2 regions of the Nesterenkonia halobia genome follow, and region 2 is predicted to be linked to the other one. Evidence: riboswitches for the same ligand, from Rfam matches in the RefSeq annotation. Region 2 holds a riboswitch; the other holds the start of a gene.

Region 1 (3,676 bases), on a different contig from region 2:
CCTGGACGGGGCCGGGCGGACTCGGCGTCCGCGCCGGCGAGCACCTGCTCTACTCGCTGCTCGCCGTCGGGCTCTCGGCGCTGGTCGCGCTGCCGGCAGGGCTGTTCATCGGCCATACCGGCCGCGGCCGGGGGATCGCCGTGGTCAGCACCGGAGTCACGCGGGCGCTGCCCACGCTGGGGGTGATCACCCTGGTGGCGCTGGCCGCCGGGATCGGACTGACCGCTCCGATGGTCGCCTTCATCGTGCTGGCGGTTCCCTCGATCCTCGCCGGCGCGTACTCCGGCGTCGAGGCGGTGGACCCGCAGGTCGTCGACGCCGCCCGCGCCCAGGGGATGAGCCCGCGGCAGGTGCTGCTCGGCGTGGAGGTGCCGCTGGGCCTGCGGCTGATCCTCGGCGGCGTGCGGCTGGCGACGCTGCAGGTCGTGGCCACGGCGACGCTGGCCGCCTACGTCGGCGCCGGGGGCCTCGGCCGGCCGCTGTTCCTGGGCCTGCGCAACCACGACTATGCCATGATGCTGGGAGCGTCGATCGTGGTGATCCTGCTGGCCGTCGTGCTCGACGCGCTGTTCGCCCTCGGGCAGCGCCTGCTCGCCCGCCGGCCCGGCATCGCCTGATCCACCAGGAAGGGGAACGACTATGAACCATGCCTCGCCTCGCAGCACCCGTCTCCGCGGCAGGACGGCGAGCATCACCTCGCTGGCGACCGCCGCGCTGCTGGGCCTGACCGCCTGCTCCTCCTCGGATCCGCTGGCCGAGGGCGACGACGGCGGCGGGGGAGCGGGCGACGGCTCGGCCCTCGTCGTCGGCTCGCAGCAGTACTACTCGAACACGATCATCGCCGAGCTCTTCGCCCAGCGGCTCGAGGCCGAGGGCCACGAGGTCGAGCGCGAGTTCGAGATCGGACAGCGCGAGGTCTACATGCCCGAGGTCGAGTCCGGCGCCATCGACCTCTTCCCGGAGTACGCGGGCAACTTGCTGCAATACCTGGACTCGGAGGCCGAGGCCGCCACGCGCGAGGAGATCCTCGCCGGGCTGGAGGAGGCCCTGCCCGAGGGCGTCGAGACGCTGTCCGCCGCCGAGGCCACCGATCAGGACTCCTACGTGGTCACTGCCGAGTTCGCCGAGGAGCACGACCTGTCCAGCGTCGGCGACCTCGCCGACGTCGACGGCGGGGTGCGCATCGCGGCCAACTCCGAGTTCGCCACCCGGCCCTACGGGCCCGAGGGGCTGGAGGAGGTCTACGGGGTCGACGCCGAGGTGGTGCCGGTGGAGGACTCCGGCGGGCCGCTGACGGTGCGCGCGCTGACCGACGGCGACGCCGACGTCGCCGACATCTACAGCGCCGACCCCACGATCGAGGAGAACGACCTGGTCGTGCTCGACGATCCCGAGGAGCTGGTCCCGCCGCAGCCGGTGGTCCCGCTGGCCTCCGAGGCCGTCGGCGAGCAGGCGCGCGCGGCCGTCGAGGACGTCACCGCCGAGCTCACCAGCGAGGAGCTGCTGGCGCTGAACGGGCGCAGCATCGACGAGCAGGCCGCGGCCGAGGACATCGCCGCCGACTGGCTCGCCGAGAAGGACCTCGACTGAACACATGAACATTCATGACGATATGTGACATGTCGTCTTCTCTTCCTCCGGGGACCTGCAGTAGCGTGGGGCCCTGAACAACAGAATGACCCATCCAGAGCGGCTGAGAGATCTGGCTCGACGATGCCGCAGCAACCCGGATGACGTCCCTGCCGAGCAGGGCTTCGTGCCGGGTGCTAACGCCAGGACCGATGGAGGATCCATTGAGCACTGACGTGCCCGCGAAACCCGCAGCGCCCCGCCCGACCAAGCGCCCCAACGGGCAGTGGAAGGTCGACGGCACCGACCCGCTGAACCACAACGAGGAGTTCAAGCAGGAGGACAACGGCCTCAACGTGCGTCGCCGCATCGAGGAGGTCTACTCCAAGCAGGGCTTCTCCTCGATCTCGAACGACGACCTGCGCGGCCGCTTCCGCTGGTGGGGGCTGTACACCCAGCGGCGTCCCGGCGTGGAGGCCGGCGCGCACAACTCGCTGCCGCCCGAGGAGGTCGACGACGAGTACTTCATGCTGCGCGTGCGCATCGACGGCGGCGGGCTGAGCACCGAGCAGCTGCGCGTCGTCGGCGAGGTCTCCCGGGACTTCGCCCGCGACACCGCCGACGTCACCGATCGGCAGAACGTGCAGCTGCACTGGGTCGCCGTCGAGGACGTCCCGGAGATCTGGCGCCGGCTGGAGGCAGTCGGCCTGCACACCACCGAGGCCTGCGGCGACACCCCGCGGGTGATCCTCGGTTCGCCGGTGGCCGGGATCTCGGCCGACGAGGTCATCGACCCCACGCCGGTCATCCGCGAGATCTCCGACCGCTACATCGGGGATCCGGAGCTGGCGAACCTGCCGCGCAAGTACAAGACCGCGATCACCGGCCACCCCAGCCAGGACGTGGTCCACGAGATCAACGACTGCTCGCTGGTCGGCATCGACCACCCCGAGCACGGTCCCGGCTACGACCTGTGGGTCGGCGGCGGGCTGTCCACCAGCGCCCGGCTGGCCGAGCGGCTCGGCGCCTTCGTGACCGAGGAGCAGGCCGCCGAGGTCTGGCACGGGGTCACGCGGATCTTCCGCGACTACGGCTACCGCCGGCTGCGCAACAAGGCCCGGCTGAAGTATCTGATGGCCGACTGGGGCCCGGAGGAGTTCCGGCGCGTGCTCGAGGAGGAGTACCTCGGCTATGCGCTGTCCGACGGTCCGGCTCCGCCGACGCCGAACGTCCCCGGCGACCACATCGGCGTGCACCGGCAGAAGGACGGGCTGAACTACATCGGCGCCGCGCCGACCGTCGGACGGGTCTCCGGCACGCTGCTGGTGCAGCTGGCCGACCTGCTCGAGGTCCACGGCTCGGCCCGGCTGCGCACCACGCCGTTCCAGCACCTGGTGATCCTCGACGTCGCCGACGAGCACGTCGCGGCGGTGCAGGCCGGACTCCGTGAGCTGGGCCTGGACCCGGCGCCGTCGGTGTTCCGCCGTTCGACCATCGCCTGCACCGGCATCGAGTTCTGCAAGCTGGCCATCGTCGAGACCAAGGCCAACGCGGCCACCGCCGTCGGCGAGCTCGAGGAGCGGCTGGCCGACGTCGCCGAGCAGATGCCGCAGCGGCTGACGCTGCACATCAACGGCTGCCCGAACTCCTGCGCCCGCATCCAGACCGCCGACATCGGCCTGAAGGGCCAGCTGCTGCCCGACGGCGACGGCGGCAAGTCGCCCGGCTATCAGGTCCATCTGGGCGGCGGGCTGACCTCCGAGCAGCGTGACGACCCGGGACTGGGCCGGACGGTGCGCGGGCTCAAGGTCACCACGGAGGAGCTCGTCGACTATGTCGAGACGCTGGTCCGCCGCTTCCTGGCGGAGCGGACCGCCGGCGAGACCTTCGGCCAGTGGGCCCACCGCGCCGACGAGGAGCGCCTGCAGAAGGAGGAGGTGACCGCCGCATGAGCGCCGCGACCGACCGCGCCTGCGCCGTCGCCGAGGCGCCCGTCGACGTCGACCGACTCCGTGCGCTGGCCGCCGAGGGGGCCGAGACCCTGGGCTGGGAGGCCTCCGCCGAGGAGGTCATCGCCTGGGTGGGCGAGCACTTCTCCGTCGAGGAC
Region 2 (3,676 bases):
GAAGAGCTTATGGCGCATGGTGCCGGAGGTGTACTCGGTCTTGTAGCGGCCGAGCTTCTGCAGCTCGGGGACCACGTGCTCGACGATGTCCTCGAAGGTCCCCGGCGTGATGTGGTACGCCAGGTTGAACCCGTCGACGTCGGTCTCCTCCTGCCACTCGACGAGCTGCCGGGCCGCGGACTCGCCGCCGCCGACGATCACCGGGCCGAAGCCGCCGACGCCGACCCATTCGGCCAGCTGCCGCACAGTCCACGGCTCGCCCTCGCGGCCGGAGGCCTTCTGGAAGGTCTCGACGGTGGACTGGATGGCGTTGGACTCGACGTCGCCGATCGGCTGGTCGAGGTCGAACTGGCTGAGGTCCAGCCCCATCCAGCCCGACATCAGCACCAGCCCGCCGATCGGGTCGATGTACTGGACCAGGTCGTCGTACTTCGCCTGTGCGGCGGCGTCGTCGGCGCCGGTGACCACCGTCTGCATGGCGAAGATGCGCACCGAGTAGGGGTCGCGGCCGGCGTCGACGGCGGCCTGGCGGATCCGCTGCACCGACTGCTTGGCCAGCTCCTTCGTCGGCGGATTGATGAACACCGCCTCGGCGTGCTTGCCGGCGAAGGCCCGCCCGCGGGTGGAGGCGCCGGCCTGGTAGATCACCGGCGTGCGCTGCGGCGACGGCTCGACCACCGAGATGCCCGGGGTCTTGAAGTGCTCGCCCTGGTGCTCGATGCGGTGGACCTTGGAGGTGTCGGTGAAGACGCCGGAGGCCTTGTCGGCGACGACGGCGTCGTCCTCCCAGGAGCCTTCGAGCAGCTTGTAGACCACGTCCATGTACTCGTCGGCGTGGTCGTAGCGGGCGTCGTGCTCCAGCTGGTCCTCCTGGCCCATGTTCTGCGCGGCCGAGGGAAGGTAGCCGGTGACGACGTTCCAGCCCACGCGGCCGCCGGTGAGGTGGTCCAGGCTGCCCAGACGGCGGGCGAAGGGGTACGGGTGCTCGTAGGCGGTGCCGGCGGTCAGCCCGAAGCCGAGGTGCTCGGTCACCGCGGCCATCGCCGAGACCAGCAGGAACGGGTCGTTGACCGGCACCTGCGCGCCGGAGGACAGCGCGGCGTCGGGGTTCGAGGCGTAGACGTCGTAGGGGCCGAGGACGTCGGCGATGAACAGGCCGTCGAACAGCCCCTTCTCCAGGGTCTTCGCAACGTCGGTCCAGTACTTCAGCGTATTGTACTCCCGGGCCCGGTCCTCCGGGTGGCGCCACAGTCCCGGGGACTGGTGGACCACGCAGTTCATGTCGAAGGCGTTGAACAGGATCTCGCGCTGTCCGGCGGGGGTGGTCGGCGGCTGGGACGGGGTATGCGTCATGCGGTGCTCCTCGTGTGGCTCGCCGATGCAGGCGCCCCTCGCGCGGCGAACCGGCGGAGCGAGCCGCCGATCGGGGGTGCGCGAGGGAGGAGACCTCCATCGGTCCTGGCTTTAGCACCCGGCGGATCCGGGTTGCTGCGGCGTCGACGAGCCAGGTCTCTCGGCCGCTCTGGATGGTACGGACCGCACTGTACACGTCCTTCCGACGTTCCTCGGAGTCGCGGTCCACATTCCGGACACCTTCGGCGACGCCCGCCGGGGCGCATGACGCCGGATGACATCACGTCTCACATGATGAGCCCCACGTTGGACCCGGGCATCGGCACCCCGTACCGTGAACCGTGTATCCATCCCGAGCGGCTGAGAGATCTGGCTCGTCGACGCCGCAGCAACCCGTTTGAGTCGGGTGCTACCGCCAGGACCGATGGGAGTGAATCGCCGATGCCAGCATCCGCACCCGCCCTCGCCGCCGAGGCCCCCGCCACGTCCGTCGACGTCGGGACGCCGACGCCTCTGGATCCGCTGCGGCTGCGCCGCGCCTTCGCCGAGTTCCCGCAGGGCGTGGTCACCGTCGCCGCCGAGGTCGACGGGACCCCGGAGGCGCTGATCGCCTCCACCTTCACCGTCGGAGTCTCGCTGGATCCGCCGCTGGTCACCTTCGCCGTGCAGCACACCTCCTCGACGTGGCCGCGGCTGCGCGACGGCGCCGGCCGGCTGGGCATCTCGGTGCTCGGCCGCGGCCAGCACGGGCTGTGCCGGCAGATCGCCTCGAAGGACCGCGCCTCCCGCTTCGACGGCGTCGCCCGAAGCACCGGCGACGACGGCGCGATCACCCTGGACGGCTCGCCGCTGACGCTGACCACCCGCATCCACGACCAGGTCACCGCCGGCGACCACGACATCGTCGTCCTGGAGGTCCTCGACGTCTCGGTGGACGAGCAGGAGGCGGTCCGGCCGCTGGTCTTCCACCGCAGCGAGTTCGCCCAGGTGCACGCCCCGGAGCCGGTGCCGGACGGTGACCGGTGACCCGGGCCGCCGAGACGTTCGCCGAGACGTTCGCCGAGACCGCCGTCGCGCCCGCCGAGCCGCTGGCCGCCGACGTCCACGCCTGGGCCGACCCGCAGACCGAGGACGAGCGCCTGGAGTTCTGGGCGACGGCGGCCGCCCTGCTGGACTGGCAGACGCCCTGGGAGACCACCCACTCGTGGACCCCGCCGGACCCGCAGGCGCAGCGCGGCCCGGACATCCGCTGGTACTCCGGCGGCACGCTCAACGCCGCGGTGAACTGCGTCGACCGCCATGTGGCCGCCGGCCGCGGCGACGTCGTCGCCCTGCACTTCGAGGGCGAGCCCGGCGACCGGCGCGACGTCACCTACGCGGAGCTGCAGGACCAGGTGAACCGCGCGGCGAACGCGCTGACCGCCCTGGGCGTCGGCGCCGGCGACCGGGTGGTGATCTACCTGCCGGTGCTGGTCGAGACCGTGGTCATCACCCTGGCCTGCGCGCGGATCGGGGCGGTGCACTCGCTGGTCTTCGGCGGCTTCTCCGCCGAGGCGCTGCGCTTCCGCGTCGAGGACACCGCCGCGAAGCTGCTGGTCACCACCGACGGGCAGTTCCGCCGCGGACAGGCGGTGCCGGTGAAGGAGAACGCCGACGCCGCCGTCGCCGGGGAGAACGCGATCGAGCACGTGCTGGTCGTCGAGCGCACCGGCTCGGAGGTGGCCTGGACCGCCGGCCGCGACGTGGCCTGGGGCGACGTTGTCGACGCCGCCTCGCCGGTGCACGAGCCGGAGTTCTTCGACGCCGAGCACGAGCTGTTCATCATGTACACCTCCGGCACCACCGGGAAGCCCAAGGGCCTGGTGCACACCACCGGCGGCTATCTGACCGGGGCGCTGTTCACCCATCTGCGGCTCTTCGCCCACCCGGATCCCGCGCGGCGGGGCGAGGACGTCCACTGGTGCACGGCGGATCTGGCCTGGGTCACCGCCCACACCTATGAGATCTACGGGCCGCTGGCCGCCGGGGCGACCCAGGTGATCTACGAGGGCACGCCGACCACCCCGCATCCGGGCCGGCACTTCGAGATCATCCAGCGCCTCGGAGTGACCAGCTACTACACCGCCCCGACGCTGGTGCGCTCGCTGATGGGCGCCTTCCCCGACGGCGTCCCGGCCGAATACGACCTCTCCAGCATCCGGCTGGCCGGCACCGTCGGCGAGGCGGTCAACCCCGAGGCCTGGCGGTGGATCCGGCGGGAGATCGGCCGGGACACCGTCGACGACGCCGGACGGCCCGCGCTCCCCCTGGTCGACACCTGGTG

Evidence for each region. A riboswitch is a leader RNA that binds a small molecule or an ion and turns the genes downstream of it on or off. The one in region 2 is predicted to bind S-adenosylmethionine.
Region 1: another riboswitch for S-adenosylmethionine. It lies ahead of ABD652_RS01095 (nitrite/sulfite reductase); the one in region 2 lies ahead of ABD652_RS12380 (flavin reductase family protein).

The regions. Positions count from the first base shown of each region.
Region 1 is NZ_BAAAYG010000002.1:61,851-65,526, forward strand. Features, by position in the region: gene ABD652_RS01085 (ABC transporter permease) at 1-617, shown strand, start outside; gene ABD652_RS01090 (ABC transporter substrate-binding protein) at 640-1,590, shown strand; SAM riboswitch class I at 1,678-1,788, shown strand; gene ABD652_RS01095 (nitrite/sulfite reductase) at 1,794-3,521, shown strand; gene ABD652_RS01100 (phosphoadenylyl-sulfate reductase) at 3,518-3,676, shown strand, end outside.
Region 2 is NZ_BAAAYG010000012.1:35,646-39,321, forward strand. Features, by position in the region: gene ABD652_RS12375 (LLM class flavin-dependent oxidoreductase) at 1-1,353, opposite strand, end outside; SAM riboswitch class I at 1,447-1,533, opposite strand; SAM riboswitch class I at 1,698-1,784, shown strand; gene ABD652_RS12380 (flavin reductase family protein) at 1,795-2,379, shown strand; gene acs (acetate--CoA ligase) at 2,376-3,676, shown strand, end outside.